Regions from separate parts of the Rhodococcus sp. IEGM 1318 genome, predicted to be linked through region 2. Evidence: riboswitches for the same ligand, from Rfam matches in the RefSeq annotation. Region 2 holds a riboswitch; each other region holds the start of a gene.
What was found. A riboswitch is a leader RNA that binds a small molecule or an ion and turns the genes downstream of it on or off. The one in region 2 is predicted to bind S-adenosylmethionine.

Region 1 (4,404 bases), on a different contig from region 2:
ATCCTGGGCTCCAATTCGTTCACGGTCACGAGTTTGCCACCGCAGCCAGGCCGACGGTGAGATCGGCGAGGATGTCGTCGATTCCCTCGATCCCGACCGCGAGGCGGACGAGTCCGGGCGTGACACCCGAAGCGAGCTGCTCTTCGGGGGTGAGCTGCGAGTGCGTCGTCGACGCGGGGTGGATGACGAGTGAGCGAACATCACCGATGTTGGCGACGTGGCTGTGCAGTGTCAGGGCGTTGACGAACTTCTTGCCCGCATCGATCCCGCCGGGCAGCTCGAAGGTGACGATGGCGCCGGTTCCCTTGGGCGTCAGCTGCTTTCCGCGTTCGAACCAAGGCGAGGAGGGAAGTCCCGCGTAGGAAACGGAGGCCACCTCGCCGTGGCGGTCGAGGAACTCGGCGACCTTCTGTGCATTGGACACGTGACGCTCGATGCGCAGGCTCAAGGTTTCGATGCCCTGCGCGATGAGGAACGCGTTGAACGGCGCCACGGCGGAGCCGAGATCGCGCAGCAGTTGGACGCGAGCCTTGAGAGCAAACGCCGGCGCGCCGAGGTCTGCGAAGGTGACGCCGTGGTAGCTGGGATCAGGCGTCGTGAAGTTCGCATGGCGACCCTGCGTCCAATCGAAGGTGCCGCCGTCGACGATGACGCCGGCGATCGCGGTGCCGTGTCCGCCAAGGTATTTGGTGGCGGAGTGGACGACGATGTCGGCGCCGTGTTCGAGCGGGCGGAGCAGGTACGGCGTCGCGACAGTGTTGTCCACGATCAACGGAAGACCGTTCTCGTGGGCCAGCGACGAGATGCCGGGTAGGTCGAGAATGTGGTTCTTCGGATTGGCGATCGTTTCGCCGTAGAACGCCTTCGTGTTCGGGCGAATTGCTTCGCGCCACTGGTCGAGATCGTCAGGATCCTCGACGAACGTGACTTCGATGCCCAGCTTACGAAGGGTGTAATGCAGGAGGTTGTACGTGCCGCCGTACAGGTACGGGCTGGAGACGATGTGGTCGCCGGCCTCGGCGATGTTGAGGATCGCGATGGTCTCGGCAGCCTGACCCGAGGAGAGGAGGAGTGCGGCGACTCCGCCTTCGAGGGCAGCGATGCGCTGCTCGACGGCGTCCTGTGTGGGATTCATGATCCGCGTGTAGATGTTGCCCGGCTCGGCGAGGCCGAACAGTGCCGCAGCGTGATCCGTGCTGTCGAAGACGTAGCTGGTGGTCTGGTAGATCGGCAGAGCGCGCGCATTGGTGGCGGTGTCCGCTGTTTGCCCGGCGTGCACCTGCTTGGTCTCGAACGACCAGTTCGCGGTCGGATCAGAAGTTGCTGCGGCGTCGGCTGTGTTGTCGGTCATGATTTTTTCACTCCAGTGGTCTGACGGATAGATGTCGGACGGGGGCGAATGATCGCCGCCCCGTGCTGGGGTCTATCTACAAGTGCGACACATACTGAAAAACCTCCGTGGGGCTCGGCCCGGTCTGGGGTCCGTCCCTGTCGGACCCGCGCTTGTCACCCGAATTGCGGTGGAACTGCGCGAGCAGATCCACGTCGGGAAACCTGGTCATCACCCGGGGCACCCCACCGCGGTTGGAGGGTTGCCGTCCAGCGAGCCGGGGCTTGACGCTGGCACTCATGACCACGTCGGATTCTACCGGGAAGTGAGCGCAGTCCTGACGCGGGGCGAAATGTGAGCCGCAACCGCACGCGAGGCAGAGCGACGCAGCCCACTAGCAGGCAAAAGTTACTCGCGAGTAGAGACGGATGGGTGGACCTGCCGGTTGCGGCCTCACGGGTTAGCAGTACGCTTGTCTTGTTTGGGACTCATCTCCCGAGATCAGTCCACACCGTCTAGGTTTGATAATCGAACCGTTCGCGGACCCACTCACAAAGTGTGACCGCAACCGTGTAACCAGGGAAACTTCCTAGGAGGACGCGAAGCACCCATGTCCAAAATCAAGGTTGAGGGCACCGTCGTCGAACTCGACGGCGATGAGATGACGCGCATTATCTGGCAGTTCATCAAAGACAAGTTGATCCATCCGTATCTCGATGTGAACCTCGAGTACTACGACCTCGGTATCGAGTACCGCGACGAGACCGACGACCAGGTCACCATCGACGCAGCGCACGCGATCCAGAAGCACGGCGTCGGCGTCAAATGCGCCACGATCACGCCGGACGAGGCACGTGTCGAGGAATTCGGTCTCAAGAAGATGTGGCGTTCCCCGAACGGAACGATCCGCAACATTCTCGGCGGCACGATCTTCCGCGCACCGATCATCATCTCCAACGTTCCGCGACTCGTTCCGGGCTGGACCAAGCCGATCATCATCGGCCGTCACGCATTCGGCGACCAGTACCGCGCCACAGACTTCAAGGTCCCCGGCCCCGGCAAGGTGATGATCACCTACACGCCTGAGGACGGCAGCGCACCGATCGAGCACGAACTGGTCAACTTCCCCGAAGAGGGCGGCGTCGTCCAGGGGCAGTACAACTTCACCACGTCCATCCGTGACTTCGCTCGCGCGTCGCTCACCTACGGACTGCAGCAGAACTACCCGGTGTACCTGTCCACCAAGAACACCATTCTCAAGGCGTACGACGGTGCCTTCAAGGACATCTTCCAGCACGTGTACGAGACCGAGTTCAAGGCTGAGTTCGATGCCGCAGGTCTGACCTATGAGCACCGCCTCATCGACGACATGGTCGCTTCCGCACTCAAGTGGGAGGGCGGCTACGTCTGGGCATGCAAGAACTACGACGGTGACGTCCAGTCCGACACCGTGGCCCAGGGCTTCGGCTCGCTCGGCCTCATGACGTCGGTTCTGCTCACACCGGACGGACGGACCTGTGAGGCAGAGGCTGCTCACGGCACCGTGACGCGTCACTACCGTCAGCACCAGCAGGGCAAGCCCACCTCGACCAACCCGATCGCATCCATCTTCGCGTGGACCCGTGGGCTCGAGCACCGTGGCAAGCTCGACAGCACCCCTGAGGTCATCGGCTTCGCGCAGGCGCTCGAAGACGTTGTCATCAAGACCGTCGAAAGCGGCCAGATGACCAAGGACCTCTCGATGCTGGTCGGCGGCGATCAGGGCTACCTGACCACCGAGGAGTTCCTCGGCGCGCTCGACGTGAACCTGCAGAAGGCCATGGCCGCGAAGTAGATTCACCGCTTCACCTCTCGAATGGGACGTCCGGGAAACCGGGCGTCCCATCTGTGTTCGCGGTCTCACGTGAGTGAACTCACCCGCTCTCACTTGGAAGTTCAACCAGGTGTGAGATCACAATTGATCAGTGACTTCGTCTACCCTCTCCCGTTCTGACGCCTCGACACCCGGGGTTCGTTCCGCCAGAGGTCCGGCGATGCTCGCTCTCGCCCTCGGCGGTTTCGGTATCGGCACCACCGAGTTCGTCGCCATGGGATTGCTCCCGGAAATGGCATCCGGGCTCGGCGTCTCGGAACCCATCGCAGGCCACGTGATCTCCGCGTACGCGCTCGGCGTTGTCGTCGGCGCTCCGCTGATCGCTGCTCTCACCGCACGGGTACCGCGCCGCACACTGTTGATCGCGCTCATGGTCGCCTTCACCGTCGGCAATGCCGCTTCGGTTTTCGCGCCCTCGTACACGACGCTGATGATGGCTCGCTTCGTCGCCGGATTGCCGCACGGCGCGTACTTCGGAGTCGCCGCGCTGGTCGCAGCGCACCTGGCCGAACCGGGCAAACGCGCGAAGGCCGTGGCGATGGTCATGATGGGTCTTTCCGTGGCCAACGTGATCGGGGTACCGGTCGCCGCCTGGATCGGTCAGGCACTCGGCTGGCGCAGCGCCTTCGCCTTGGTTGCGGTAATCGGAGTGGCAACGGTTGCTTCGCTGTTCGTCTGGATACCGCGTTTGGACGGTATGCCGGTGACGAATCCGATCACCGAACTCGGGGCACTGGGCCGTGTCCAGGTGTGGATGACGCTGATCGTGGGCATGGTCGGATTCGGCGGCATGTTTGCCGTCTACACCTACATCAGTACGACGCTCACCGACGTGTCCGGGCTTGACGCTTCGTTCATTCCCCTCGCACTCATGCTCTACGGACTGGGCATGGTGGCCGGCAACTTCGTCGGCGGATACCTCGCGGATCGCGCACTGATGAAGGGCTTGTTCCTGTCGATGGGATCCCTCGTGGTGATCCTCGCGGTCTTCGTGATCGCCGTGCGCAATCCGTACACGGCACTGGTCTTCGTCTTCCTCATCGGTCTCGCGGGGTCCTCGATGGTTCCGGGTCTGCAGACACGGTTGATGGACGTCGCCGAGGACGCTCAGACCCTGGCTGCTTCTCTCAATCACGCCGCGCTGAACATCACCAACGCCTTCGGAGCGTGGATCGGCGGCGTCGTCATCGCGGCCGGTTAC
Region 2 (4,404 bases):
GAACCCGAGATCGCGTCGTCGGCCCACGAATCCCACAGTGCCCGCGCGGTTTCGATGAACTGCCCGGCACGCTCGTAACGTAGGGAGTGATCGAGGAAACCCCCGCGACGGAAGTTTTCTCCTGTCCACGCGTTGTCGGTGGTCACCGCGTTCCAGCCGGCCCGTCCGTCGGAAAGTAGGTCGAGGCCGGAGAGTCGACGTGCGAGGTCGGCCGGTTCGTTGTACGTGGTGTTCTGTGTCGCGACCAAACCGATCTTGTCGGTGATACCGGCGAGGGCGGCCAACTGCGCAATGGCGTCGGGGCGGCCGGCGATATCCAGATCGAGAATCTTGCCGTTCTGCTCGCGAAGGCGAAGGCCCTCACCGAGGAAGAAGGCGTCGAACAGGCCTCGCTCGGCGGTGAGTACCAACCGCCGAAACGTCTCGAAGTCGATCTGGGATCCGCTCGAGGAATCGGACCAGATGGTGGTGTGGTTGACCCCTTGGAAGAAGACGCCGAAGTGAACGTGAGCGTCGGGTCGAGGTACGGCGGAGCGTGATGCAGTCATGGCCGAAATATCCTTAGCGCGAAGTCAAGTCAGGAGGAGTGGGCGAATCGATTTGCGGGCCGCTGCAGACCGAGGTTGCCCCTCAAGGTCGATCCCGGAACCGGGCGTCGCGTCAACCCGGCCTTGGACAGCGCCGGAAGCACGAATTTGGCCAGCACCGGAAGGTCCTCGTCGATCACGAGAGGGTGGAAATGAACACCGTCGAGGCGCCCGGCCAACTCCTTCAGAACTACGGCCGCTTCCCCCGGATCTGCATCCAGGAGCAGTCGGCCAGTGTCGACGGCATTCCCGTACGAGTTCAGCTCGGTCAGCCGCTGCGCCGCAGACAGATTCAGCGTATCGAAAGCCACATCGACCTCGGCGACCACCAATGACGCGCCCTCATCGCGCGCCTTGGCGGCCGACTGTGCAATAGTTTCCGCCGAATCACCGGACACAAGAACAACATCCGACTGGCGTGGATCGATCTCGCCGTAGCGGCCGAACACCACCAACTGGCCTTGAGGCGGCCGCGGAACGATTGCGGGCCCCTTCACCGAGAACGTCTCACCCTCGAAATTGACGTAATGCAGACGATCACGCTCGAGGAAACGCCCACTGAGATAGTCACGGACAACAGCGTCGTCCTCCCATGAATCCCAGAGATCGGTCACAACGGTGACCGAATCCCGCTGCTCCTGCTGACGCGCCGACTCCGTCGTTACCGGAGCCCTCCCCCACGCCCTCGCCGCGGCATCGTCTTCGACCGGAACAGCAAGCCAGCCGCCACGCCCACGCGAGGAGTAGTCCAATGTCGCCAATTGCGAAGAGGTGTGGAACGGTTCGGCGTACGTGGTCCCGACGACGGGGACCAGTCCGATCGTGCTGGTCGTCGCCGCCACGTATGACGCCCTGGAGACGGCGTCGACGCGGCCGACAATGTCACCACTCGGAGGGAGGATGGAATCGTCGAACGTCGCGAAGGTGAAGCCCGCATTCTCGGCAGCCGCGACGCGATCGCGCACAGCCTTACCCGTGAGCAACTGATCCGGGCGATGTGAGCTTCGGCGCCAGGCAGCGGGGTGAGTGCCCTCGCCGTCCAGTTCGATACCCACGGCAAATACAGTCATGTGTCCTCCATCGGTCCTGGCGGTAGCACCCACACTGCGGTTAGGTAGCGGGTTGCTGCGGCATCATCGAGCCAGGTCTCTCAGCCACTCTGGATGGTGGATGCAATCTATGCGGGCGACGCTGAACAAGTCAAATCGCGCTTGACGAATCATATTGACCTACAACATATTTCAATACAATCACCCTGATCGAAAGGGTTGCGCAAACACTAGCCGACATCGAAACCAAAGAGCCCCGCCCGACTGTCGTCGGACGGGGCTCGTCTGGAGGGCAGCAGTTGATCTACTTCGCGCCCAGCCAAGCCTGGTCGAACAGCATGATTCCCGTGGCTGTGGGAACGACGCCGTGGACGTTCTTCTGCCAAGCCCAGAACGACGTCAGCCCGCCGATAGGCGCCGACGGAACCGTCTCGTTCCACAGCGTCTGAATCTTGCCGATGATCGCCAGAGTCGACGAATTATCCTTGGCTTGTTGTAGATCTGCGATCAGCTGATCCATCGCCGGGTTCGCGTATCCAGCAGTATTCGCCATCGAGGTGCTGTTGGTCGTGGAGAACAATCCGAGATCGAGAATCGACTCGTACATTCCGATGCCCGCGTGCGCGAGGTCGAAATCGTGCTTGACGTAGACGTTCTGCACGATGTCGCCGGCGTTGTTGGCCAAGATCAAGTTCACCTCGAACCCGACGGCCTGCAACAGTGACTGCACGGCGAGGCCGATCGCTTGGTCCTTCGGCTCACTGAGAACGACGTAGTCGAGAGTGCCGTCGTATCCGTCTGCCTTCGCCTGATTCAGAAGCTCCTTGGCCTTTTCGGGGTCGTAGGCAATACCCGGTGTGTCCACATGCCATTGCGACGTCGGACCGAACAACTCCGAGCCCGGCAGTCCCTCACCGTTTTCCACGCGCTGATCGATCAATGTCGTGTCGAGCGCATAGCCGATAGCTTGGCGGACGCGAACATCCGAGCCCGGCCGGCCTTCACGATTGTTGACAATCTCGGCACTCCCGGCGTTGAGCACGTCGATGTAGCCGGGGTAACCAGTGGACTTGGCGGAATTGATCGCCGAAGTAAGGCCACGAATATAGGCGACATCGAGCTGACCACTGTTCAATGATTCGAGATTGGCCTGTGGACCGTTGAGTGCCACCATCCGCAATTTGTCCAGCTTGGGAGCACCGCCGTAGTAGGACTGGTTGGCCTTGAAGATTCGCTCGACGCTCGGCGTGAAGAGATCTTCGGTGAAGGGTCCGGCGCCCACGGCGGTGAACTTGTCGCCTTGCTGCGAACTCGGGGCGACGATCATCCCGTGCCCGAGAGCGAGCATCGACGGAAAGCGCATCCACGGCGTCTTCAGCGTGAAGTCGACCGTCGTGGAACCGCTTGCCTGCGCCGATTCCACCGAAGCCAGCCACAACTCGGCGCCATTGCCCTTGCCCGCGTTGTACCGATCGATGCTCGCGATCACGGCGTCGGCGTCGAGCGCGGAGCCGTCGCTGAACTTAACACCGTCGCGAAGTTTCAACGTCCAGGTGGCTCCGTCGTCAGAGGTCTCGAGCGATTCGGCAAGCTTGGGCTTGAATTCGCCACCAGCAGTGTCGTAGCTCATCAAAACGTCGTAAACAGCTGCGAATGCTTCTCCACCGGAACCGCCGCGCGCGGCAGTCTTGGTCGGGTCGAGAGAGGGAACGAGCACCTGCACGCCGTACGTCATGGTCCCGCCGGCGACCGCATTCCCCGGATCGGGCTGCTCGTTGACCATGCCGGTCACGATGTGTCCCGACGCGGTCGTCGCGTCAGTACCACTGTCGTCATTGCTGCTCGCGCAGCCCACCAACAGGACACCGGCACCGATCAGCGCCACTGCGACACGGCTGACGTTCCCGATGGGCCAAGATCTCGAGTGCGACACGGAGATTCCACCTCACTTCCAGTAGACGCGGCCAGGGATCGGCCGCAACCGGCTAATAGTGAGGTTCTCGACGGAGTGACACGCAGCACGTTCCCGGTGACCGGAATCATTCACGGAGACAAAGAATGCGTACAACTCAGATGATCGAGCCGAGCGGTTTACGGCGACTGACATCCGAACACGAAAAAGCTCCAACCTCATGTTCAAAGAACATCGAAGTTGGAGCTTGTCGATAAGAATTATGGTGGCCAGGGCCGGGATCGAACCGGCGACCTTCCGCTTTTCAGGCGGACGCTCGTACCAACTGAGCTACCTGGCCGGACGGCACCCGAACCGAATGCCTATCGCATTGCGTTGTTCTCAATCAAGTGACTGAGAACAACGCTTTGCGACCCTGACGGGACTCGAACCCGCGACCTCCGCCGTGACAGGGCGGCGCGCTAACCAACTGCGCCACAGGGCCTTGCTTTTTCCTTGCTGTGAAACCGTACTACATCTTCGAGCCGCTCCCAAACCACTGTCCTGGCCTGGCATTTGTGCATCTCAAAGCGTGTCGTGCGGGTCAAACCATACTGCATCGTTTCGCTTTCGCAAAACGTACCCCCTACGGGATTCGAACCCGCGCTACCGCCTTGAAAGGGCGGCGTCCTAGGCCGCTAGACGAAGGGGGCCCGCCGGATCTCTCCGAACTAGTACCCCAACGGCGTTCCGTTGGGAGCTTGGATAGCTTATGGCACGGCATTCGGAAATCACAAATCGCCTGTTCACGGACAGAAAAGTGCACTATTCAGTGTCAGGGAACTCCACTTGGGGCCACCCGTCACGATGGAACGTC
Region 3 (4,404 bases), on a different contig from region 2:
AGTCACATTGGAGAGGAAGGCGTCAGCCTCGCCAGAGTCGACGCGGACGAAGTTCTGTGCCCAGTCAGCTGTCTGCAGGTCGACCTTCAAGCCGAGAACGTCGCCGATCAGGTAGGCGAAGTCGGTCTCGGAGCCGATGAGGGTGGTGTCGTCGTCGGCGTAGAAGCGGAGCGGCGGAGCGGAACCGGCACTACCGGTGACGCGCAGCGTGCCGCGGTCGCGGATGTCCTGAGGCAGCTCGGCGGCGATGGAATCCACCTTGTCGGTGGTGATGCGATTCTGGTCGGCGGTGAGGTTGTAACCCGCGGCAGCGGTGACCTGGGCTCCGTCGGACTCGGCGTCCGCACTGCTGCACGCTGCGCTGAGCAGTCCGACGGTGGCGACAGCCGAGATCAGGAAAGTGGCGCGACGGGATGGGGAGAACATCAATTTTTCCTTTCGGGAATGTGTCTTGGTCGCGTCAGAGAACGCGGGAGAGAAAAGCCTTGGTTCGTTCGTGAATCGGATTGTCGATCACCTGCGAAGGTGGGCCCTGTTCGACGATGACGCCGCCATCCATGAAGACCGCGGTGTCCGCCACTTCCCGAGCAAAACCGACCTCGTGCGTGACGATCACCAAAGTGGCGCCGTCACGGGCCAGCTGAGCCAGGACTTCGAGAACCTCGCCTACCAGTTCCGGGTCGAGCGCCGAGGTCGGCTCGTCGAAGAGAATGACCGCCGGCCGCAGTGCCAGCGCTCGCGCTATGGCGACGCGCTGTTGCTGGCCACCGGAGAGTTGGCGGGGATACTCGTCGGCCTTGTCCCCCACTCCCACTCGCTCGAGCAGTGCGCGAGCTTCGCGGTACACCTCGTCACGGTCTCGTTTCTGGGCCGAGAGCGGAGCTTCCACCACGTTTTCCAGCGCAGTCAGGTGCGGAAACAGGTTGAAGTTCTGGAACACGAATCCGATGTGTGAACGCTGTTTCAGGATCTCTCGGTCACGCAGTTCGTGAAGTCGATTTCCCTTGCGCCGGTATCCGATCAGTTCTCCGTCGATCCGCACGGTCCCTCGGTCGACCTTCTCGAGGTGATTGAGGGTGCGCAACAAGGTGGACTTACCGGAACCGGACGGGCCGAGAATGACGGTCACTTCACCCTTGCGGACCAGGAGATCTACGCCGGCAAGTACTTCCAGCGCGCCGAACGACTTGTGGATTCCGCGCGCTTCGACGGCGTACACCGTCTCTTCGGCCAGCTCTGCGGTCATCGGGTCGCACCTCTCGGAATATCGAGACGCGCATCACGAATCTCGTCGAACTTCTTGCGAGCCTTCTGTATCGGAGTCAAAGGAAGAGCGCGGGCGGATCCACGGGCGTAGTGGCGCTCAACGTAGTACTGACCGATCGAGAGCAACGTCGTGAGGATGATGTACCAGATCGTGGCGACCATCAGCAGGGGCACAACTCGTCCGTTGCGGCCGAAGATGACCTGCACCTGGTAGAACAGTTCGGCGATCGCCATGGTGGAGACGATGGACGTTCCCTTGAAGAGTCCGATGACCTCGTTGGCGGCATTGGGGAGGATCGCCCGCATCGCTTGCGGGAGAACGATCTTGAAGAACTGTCGACTGCGCGGAATACCGAGCGAGTGAGCAGCTTCGATCTGACCGTGATCGACCGAGATGATTCCGGAGCGGATGATCTCGGCCGAGTACGCTGCCTGGTGTAGCGCCAAACCGATAACTGCTGCGGTGAATCCGCCGATCACACCACTGACCTGGAAGGTGAAGAACTCCGGCCCGAAAGGTATTCCGAGAGAAAGCGTCTGGTACAGGTACGTGATGTTGAACCAGAAGAGCAGCTGCACGATGAGCGGAATCGAGCGGAAAGCCCAGATGTAGGTCCAGGCGATCACCTGCAGGACCGGGTTCTTCGACAACCGGCCGAGTGCCAGGAACACTCCGAGACCGAATCCGAGGATCGTCCCCCACAGGGTCAGTTTGATCGTCATCCACAACGCGGCAAGCACTGATTTCGCAGTGAAGTACTGCGCGAACGTTGGCCAGTCCCAGCCCGGGTTGACGACGAGTCCGTGAATGAACTGAGCAAGAAATACCAGCACAACTGCGCTGATCACCCAACGCAGCGGGTGCCAGGTACGAGCAACGACAAGTTCCGAGTCGGGAAGTTGCGGCTCGGCCACCGACTTGTCGGGGCGGACATCGGTGGGCGCGCTCACGGCGCACTACCTGACGGAATGGACATCACGAATAGACCTTTCGGGGAATGGGGACGCAGCTGTGTTCTCGAGGTGGTGCGCTCGAGTTGCGAAGACGACGGCAGTTCGGTCAGTGACAGTGACACGAAGCGGTGCGGCACAGATCGATGTGACGACGCCTGTGCGCAGCGTGCGAAGTGGAACCCATGTGATGCCTTCCATCGGTCCTGGCGGTAGCACCCGCTCCCGATCACTCGGGGGGTTGCTGCGACGTCGACGAGCCAGGTCTCTCGGTCGCTCTGGATGGTGAGCAAAGACTAGACGCGAAATGCCGAGTCGTCAAATGTTGTATTTCCCTGCACTGCAAGGGAACTGAAGGTCTCTCCACGTTGAAATCGCACTGATTCCAACGGTGTCCGAAGCCTTGGCCGCCGTGTTCAATGGAGTGTTCGAATCAAGACCGGGACCGCCGTCCGGACTGACTTTTCCTCTGCCGTACCGTCTGCGGAGTGAGTGGAATCGACGCTTTCTTCATCTTGTTGGCCGGTATCGGTGCGGGCGCGATCAATGCCGTGGTCGGCAGCGGAACGCTGATCACGTTTCCCACCCTGGTCGCCTTCGGCATGCCGCCGGTGACCGCGACGATGTCCAATGCAGTCGGGCTCGTCGCCGGCGGGGTTTCAGGGACGTGGGGATACCGGCGTGAGTTGTCGGGACAGGGGGATCGTCTGAAATGGCAGATTCCGGCGTCGCTCGCCGGCGCGCTCCTCGGTTCGTGGTTGCTCATGCATCTACCCGAGAAACTGTTCGAGACCATCGTTCCGGTGCTGTTGATCCTGGCTCTCGCACTTGTGCTCCTCCAACCACGTATCCAGGCGTGGGCGAAGAAGCGCTCCACCGAAGAAACGGCGCTGTCCACCAAGAGGCTGATGCTCCTGACCGCCGGCACCTTTGCAGTCGGCATCTACGGCGGTTACTTCACCGCCGCGCAGGGCATCCTCCTCATCGGTGTGATGGGTGCCATCCTCCCGGAAACCCTCCAGCGCATGAACGGCGCGAAGAACCTGCTCTCACTGCTCGTCAACATCGTCGCAGCCGGGATGTACATCACTCTTGCCTTCGACCAGATCAATTGGGCAGCAGCCGGATTGATCGCTGTCGGCTCACTCGGTGGTGGCGTTCTGGGCGCCCGCTACGGACGACGCCTGTCCCCCACTGCACTGCGCTACACGATTGTCGTCGTCGGCCTGGTCGGCTTGTGGCGTCTTCTCGCTTGACCGCCCACATCGGGCGGCCCCCGCACATACTGGAGATATGACCAGAACAGACGATCAGACCGGTTGGACCTACCTCATGGACATGGACGGGGTTCTCGTCCACGAGGAGCACTTGATACCCGGAGCAGACACGTTCCTGGCAGAACTGGCGTCGAACGACATTCCGTACATGGTGCTCACCAACAACTCCATCCGCACCCCGCGTGACCTGCGAGCACGCCTCCTCAACTCGGGACTCGACATCCCGGAGAAGTCGATCTGGACGTCAGCGCTCGCTACCGCGACCTTCCTGGCCAACCAGCGTCCGGGCGGCAGCGCCTACGTGGTCGGCGAATCGGGGCTGACCACTGCACTGCACGACATCGGCTACGTCCTGACGGATAGTGACCCCGACTACGTCGTCCTCGGCGAGACGCGCACGTACTCCTTCGAGGCAATCACCACCGCCATTCGCCTGGTCGAGCGCGGATCGCGGTTCATCGCCACCAACCCCGACGCCACCGGGCCGTCGCGCGACGGCTCTCTACCGGCAACCGGCTCGGTCGCCGCTCTCATCACCAAGGCAACCGGACGCGATCCCTACTACGTCGGCAAGCCCAACGCTTTGATGATGCGCTCAGCCCTGCGGTCCATCGGCGCTCATTCGGCCAACACATTGATGATCGGCGACCGCATGGACACCGACATCGTCTGTGGCCTCGAAGCCGGACTGCAGACGATTCTGGTGATGACCGGGATCTCGACCCGCGCGTCGGTCGAGCTCTACCCCTACCGCCCGACCATCGTCCTCGAGTCGGTCGCCGATCTTGTGGGAACGACAACCGATCCATTCCGTAGCAACACAAACAATTGATTCAAATTGCAAAACAAAACCGCGAGTCGGTAATTAGCCGGCGAAAGAACGGTGAATTTGCCAGAATCCGACTAGTCC
Region 4 (4,404 bases), on a different contig from region 2:
AATCCGCTGCTGCCATGGCTGCCATGCTAGTTGTCCATTCGAGTTTTCGGGGACCGAGCTCAGCTCAGACGCACTCGGCTGCGCCGGCGTTGTCGTCGGCAGCTCCGAGGAAGGGGCGGGTCTCGGGCACGGGGTTCCACGCTCCGGCAGTCTTGGCGTAGTTCCAATCACGCTGATTCGAAACCAGGATGTTCACGGCGTCGACCAAGCGCGTCACGTCGTCCGAGCTGCTACCGAGCCCGAGGCTGGCGCGGACGGCGCCGCCGGAGAGACCGAGGCGCGCGAGAACCGGGTGTGCGCAGAAGCGACCGTCACGAACTCCGATGCCGTGCTCGGCGGAGAGGAATGCGGCGATTTCGCCCGCTTCGAATCCGTCGACGGTGAAGGTGACGATTCCGACGGCGTCAGGAGCGTCGTTCCACAGTCGCACCAACGAGACTCCCTCGATGGCGGACAATCCGTCGGTGAGCTGTGCGGTGAGTGCCTTCTCATGCTCGGCGATGACGTCGAAGTCCAGGGCGTGCAGGGTTTCGCATGCGGTCGCGATTGCTGCCGCACCGAGCACGTTGGGGGAACCGGCCTCATGACGTGCAGGCGCGCAAGCCCATTCGGTGGACTCGACGGTCACCTCACGCACGGCGCCGCCGCCGGCGAGGTACGGCTGAGCTTCGTCGAGCCAGTCACGGCGGCCGACCAGAACGCCGGCGCCGAAGGGCGCGTACAGCTTGTGGCCCGAGAACGCTACGTAGTCGACGCCGCATTCCTGCAGGTCGATGCGACGGTGGGGCGCCAACTGAGCAGCGTCGACGAGGATACGTGCGCCGCACCGGTGAGCGATGTCGGCCAAACGTGCAATCGGCAGGATCTCACCGGTCACGTTGGAGGCCCCGGTGATTGCGAGCAGCGCAGCAGGCTTGGTGCACAGTTCACCGATCAGACGCTCGATCGTTTCTTCGATGGTGTCTGCGGCGGTGACGATACGAGCGTCATTCCACGGCAACAGGTTTGCGTGATGCTCGACGTCGAGGACAACGGTGCTGCCGGGGACGCACTGGGCAAGCAGGTTCAGCGAATCAGTGGTGTTTCGGGTGAAGACGACAACCTGATCGTCGGCACAGTTCACGAAACGAGCAACGGATTCACGAGCGTTCTCGTAGGTGAGGGTGGAGATACGGGACGCGTAGCCGGCACCGCGGTGGACGCTGGCGTACGTGGGCAACAATTCGGCGATACGGTCGGTGACCTGGGCCAATGCCGGCGCGCTGGCCGCGTAGTCGAAGTTGGCGTAGGAGCATTCGCCGCCCTGAACCAATGGAACCTGCAGGTCAGCACCCGAAACCTTGGCAATCGCGGTGGTGCAGCAGGTGTCGGCACTCAATACAGCAGTCATCGAAGACAATCCTCACGTTCAAGGACTCGTTCGTCGGGAGATGGCCCCGGAAGAGTCCGCGCTTGCCGCATTCGTTTTCGAACGCAGCCGGGTCGTCACCCGGAGCACCCCACCGCGGAGGAGGGTTGCCGACCAGCAAGCCGGGGCTGAACACTGGTACTCGTGACCTGGCAACGAGGATGGCAGGAACCTCCCGCGCTTGTCAAGACGAAGCCGCGAAGGCCGTCGTCACCGCGTAATCGTCCGGCAGGCGAGGTGGAGTGCAAGCCTGGGTTTCCGGATCGGCCAGATCCACCGAGAGAAGGCGCTGAATTCGATCGATTCGACTCGATACGGTGTTGCGGCGCAAGCCCATTCATTTTGCGGTGTGCGCCAGAGACGATTCTTCGTCGAGGTACGTCGAGAGAGTCTCGAGCAACTCTCCATTCGAATCTCGTAGCGGCGCGCCATTCGAATCTCGTAGCGGCGCGGGCCGTGTCGCGGCGGCAGGCTGAAACGTGTCGGCCCGCGTCCATGCCTCCACTGTGGGTTCCACTTGCGGGTTCCAATTGTGGGTTCCAACCGAGCTCGAGCTGCGCGAATACGCTCGGCGATCCTGCGCAGAACGCACAGATTTCACTACCGCACGATGCTAAGTATCCAAACTCCGCCGATGGAGTTTGCCCCGGCAAGTCGTAATCGCGCCCGTTGTCAGCCGCCGCCCCCGAAGATCTCATTTGACGACGTTTGCTGAGTCGAAACTGTAATCACATCTACTCCTCCTTCGAGTTCGCTTGTAACAAAACAACTCCCACGACCGAAAAGGTCGTTGAACCACAACAGCGAAGGGACGAAAGACTATGGGATCAGCAGACGTAATGGCCTGGCTCGCCGAGGGTTACCTCGCCGGCGATCCGGTTCGCTATCCGCTCTACGTCGGATCGATGTTCCTGGCAATGCCGTTCCAGCTGATCGGCGTAATTCTGGGTCACCCCTTCTGAGTCACCCCTTCTGAATCGTCACATCAGGCCAGGGCGGACGACGTAGAACGGCCAGAGTTGCGATCACCGCGGCCGCCAACCCGATGAACTCCCCCATCAAAGCCACCCTGGTGTGATCGACAGCCGGTGACCACGACGGCTCACCCTCGTGGATCGAGAACACTCCCACTGGCACCGGCATGGGGTCTCCGCGCCACCGCCGATGCAGACGCGAAACCGTGATGATCATTGATCCGTCGCTGGTCTGGTGCGGTTCACCGAAGATCATCGAGGTCCCGGAATCCCCTCTAAGTCGCTCCACCGCATCACGAATCTCCATGATCTCCATCGTCGCACCGAAACAGCAGCCCTGTGCGAGTATCGATCGATGGCCGAGTGGTGGGTACCGAGCAGGCGCGTCGAGCGATGGTGGCAGACGATCGTGCTGGCCTGGCTACTCGTTTTCTTCGGCCCAAGCACCATCGACAAGGTCATCACAGAACCCACAGCTTGGAATTGGACATGGTTCGCGATCTGGCTTTTCGCGACGGTTGGATTTGCCTACGGCACCGTCCAAGCCTGGCGAACCAGGAACAATCCTCAACCGGCGTGTTGGGAAGGGACAACTGCCCCCTCCGAAATACCCGCCGACGATGTCCGTAGCACACTCGCGTCGACTGACGACCGTATTTCGGCAATCAAGGCACTACGCGAACTACATCCGGGCTTGGGCCTGAAGGATGCGATGGATCTCATCGACGCCCAGCGTGGCGAACAGGGCCCGCACCACTGATAGTTGCGACCATCACAATCACAGTTAGATATCGGCGCCTTACCGCCACGATCGAACGAGCACGCCAGGAGTTAACCACCTGACAGACAGGCCGTTTCGCCGAGTTTGACAATTCCGATCAATCGGTGAACGTCGACCCGAGCGATTCAACTCAACGTACCAATCGAATTCGTCGTTCAGCCTTCCACTTGTGACCCAATACCACTATTGCCCAACGGTTTACAACCGAAACAAGGGCATTCAGTGGGAATTTTCGCGGCAGTACAGCATCTTTCGTCCAGTTGAGTTGACCGAAACTTGACGTTACGTTGAATTCCAAAGCAATAGCCCGGTCTTGACCTGCGATGGTGTGAGCGAAACGCCCACCTACGCGTGACACGTGGCCGCCCTGATGGGCGCTGTGAATGCCTGAATGTTCGAGGAGTGGAATGACTGCGGTCAAAACTGCGTGGCGTGAACTACGGAAACCCGTGTTCATCCCCGCATCGATAGTGATCTTTGCCCTGATCGCCTTTGCCGTGATCTACGCGGGAACCGCCGCGGATGCTTTCGAAACACTCAACAACGTGATCAGCGACGGCGTCGGCTGGTGGTACATCCTCTCCGCGACCGGTTTCGCGATTTTTGCTCTGTACTGCGGAATCAGCCGCATCGGCAACATCCGATTGGGACGTGACGACGAGCAGCCCGAATTCGGGATGCTCTCGTGGTTCGCGATGCTCTTCAGCGCCGGTATGGGCATCGGCCTCGTGTTCTACGGAGTAGCCGAACCGCTTTCGCACTACGTGACCCCTCCCGTCGCCGGGCAGGTCGCCGGATCCACGGACGCCGCGGCCAATCAAGCAATGGAACTGACGATGTTCCACTGGGGCCTGCATGCATGGGCGATCTACGTCGTCGTCGGCCTGGGTCTGGCGTACATGACCTACCGAAAGGGCCGCCCGCTGTCGATCCGTTGGCTGCTCGAGCCACTGCTCGGACGTGCTCGCATCGAGGGAAAGATCGGCCACGCCATCGACGTCGTCGCCATCGTCGGCACGCTCTTCGGTGTCGCCACGTCGCTGGGTTTCGGTGTCCAGCAGATCTCGGCCGGCCTCGACTACCTCGGCTGGGTGGAGACCGACAACTGGTTGGTCATCACCATCATCGTCATCGTGACGGGTATGGCCACCTTCTCAGTCGTCTCCGGCGTCACCAAGGGCCTCAAGTGGCTCTCCAACATCAACATGATGCTCGCTGCAGCGCTAGCCCTGTTCGTCCTG

Region 1: it holds a riboswitch for S-adenosylmethionine, as region 2 does, so the genes downstream of both, R4P65_RS02625 (bifunctional o-acetylhomoserine/o-acetylserine sulfhydrylase) here and R4P65_RS25885 (LLM class flavin-dependent oxidoreductase) in region 2, are expected to answer to the same signal.
Region 3: it holds a riboswitch for S-adenosylmethionine, as region 2 does, so the genes downstream of both, R4P65_RS33200 (putative leader peptide) here and R4P65_RS25885 (LLM class flavin-dependent oxidoreductase) in region 2, are expected to answer to the same signal.
Region 4: it holds a riboswitch for S-adenosylmethionine, as region 2 does, so the genes downstream of both, R4P65_RS18825 (aminotransferase class V-fold PLP-dependent enzyme) here and R4P65_RS25885 (LLM class flavin-dependent oxidoreductase) in region 2, are expected to answer to the same signal.

The regions. Positions count from the first base shown of each region.
Region 1 is NZ_JAWLSC010000001.1:567,425-571,828, forward strand. Features, by position in the region: gene metX (homoserine O-acetyltransferase MetX) at 1-29, opposite strand, end outside; gene R4P65_RS02625 (bifunctional o-acetylhomoserine/o-acetylserine sulfhydrylase) at 26-1,351, opposite strand; SAM riboswitch class IV at 1,495-1,635, opposite strand; gene R4P65_RS02630 (NADP-dependent isocitrate dehydrogenase) at 1,941-3,164, shown strand; gene R4P65_RS02635 (MFS transporter) at 3,364-4,404, shown strand, end outside.
Region 2 is NZ_JAWLSC010000013.1:1,044-5,447, reverse strand. Features, by position in the region: gene R4P65_RS25890 (NtaA/DmoA family FMN-dependent monooxygenase) at 1-548, opposite strand, end outside; gene R4P65_RS25885 (LLM class flavin-dependent oxidoreductase) at 578-1,657, opposite strand; SAM riboswitch class I at 1,662-1,757, opposite strand; gene R4P65_RS25880 (ABC transporter substrate-binding protein) at 1,941-3,569, opposite strand; tRNA gene R4P65_RS25875 (tRNA-Phe) at 3,812-3,888, opposite strand; tRNA gene R4P65_RS25870 (tRNA-Asp) at 3,959-4,032, opposite strand; tRNA gene R4P65_RS25865 (tRNA-Glu) at 4,168-4,240, opposite strand; gene R4P65_RS25860 (TetR/AcrR family transcriptional regulator) at 4,353-4,404, opposite strand, start outside.
Region 3 is NZ_JAWLSC010000010.1:28,483-32,886, forward strand. Features, by position in the region: gene R4P65_RS22030 (ABC transporter substrate-binding protein) at 1-426, opposite strand, end outside; gene R4P65_RS22035 (amino acid ABC transporter ATP-binding protein) at 461-1,246, opposite strand; gene R4P65_RS22040 (amino acid ABC transporter permease) at 1,243-2,217, opposite strand; gene R4P65_RS33200 (putative leader peptide) at 2,327-2,404, opposite strand; SAM riboswitch class I at 2,412-2,506, opposite strand; gene R4P65_RS22045 (sulfite exporter TauE/SafE family protein) at 2,706-3,473, shown strand; gene R4P65_RS22050 (HAD-IIA family hydrolase) at 3,511-4,326, shown strand.
Region 4 is NZ_JAWLSC010000007.1:320,784-325,187, forward strand. Features, by position in the region: gene R4P65_RS18825 (aminotransferase class V-fold PLP-dependent enzyme) at 65-1,390, opposite strand; SAM riboswitch class IV at 1,444-1,558, opposite strand; gene R4P65_RS18830 (helix-turn-helix domain-containing protein) at 1,593-1,745, opposite strand; gene R4P65_RS18835 (hypothetical protein) at 1,746-1,925, opposite strand; gene R4P65_RS18840 (hypothetical protein) at 2,230-2,370, shown strand; gene R4P65_RS18845 (hypothetical protein) at 2,372-2,698, opposite strand; gene R4P65_RS18850 (hypothetical protein) at 2,738-3,142, shown strand; gene R4P65_RS18855 (BCCT family transporter) at 3,571-4,404, shown strand, end outside.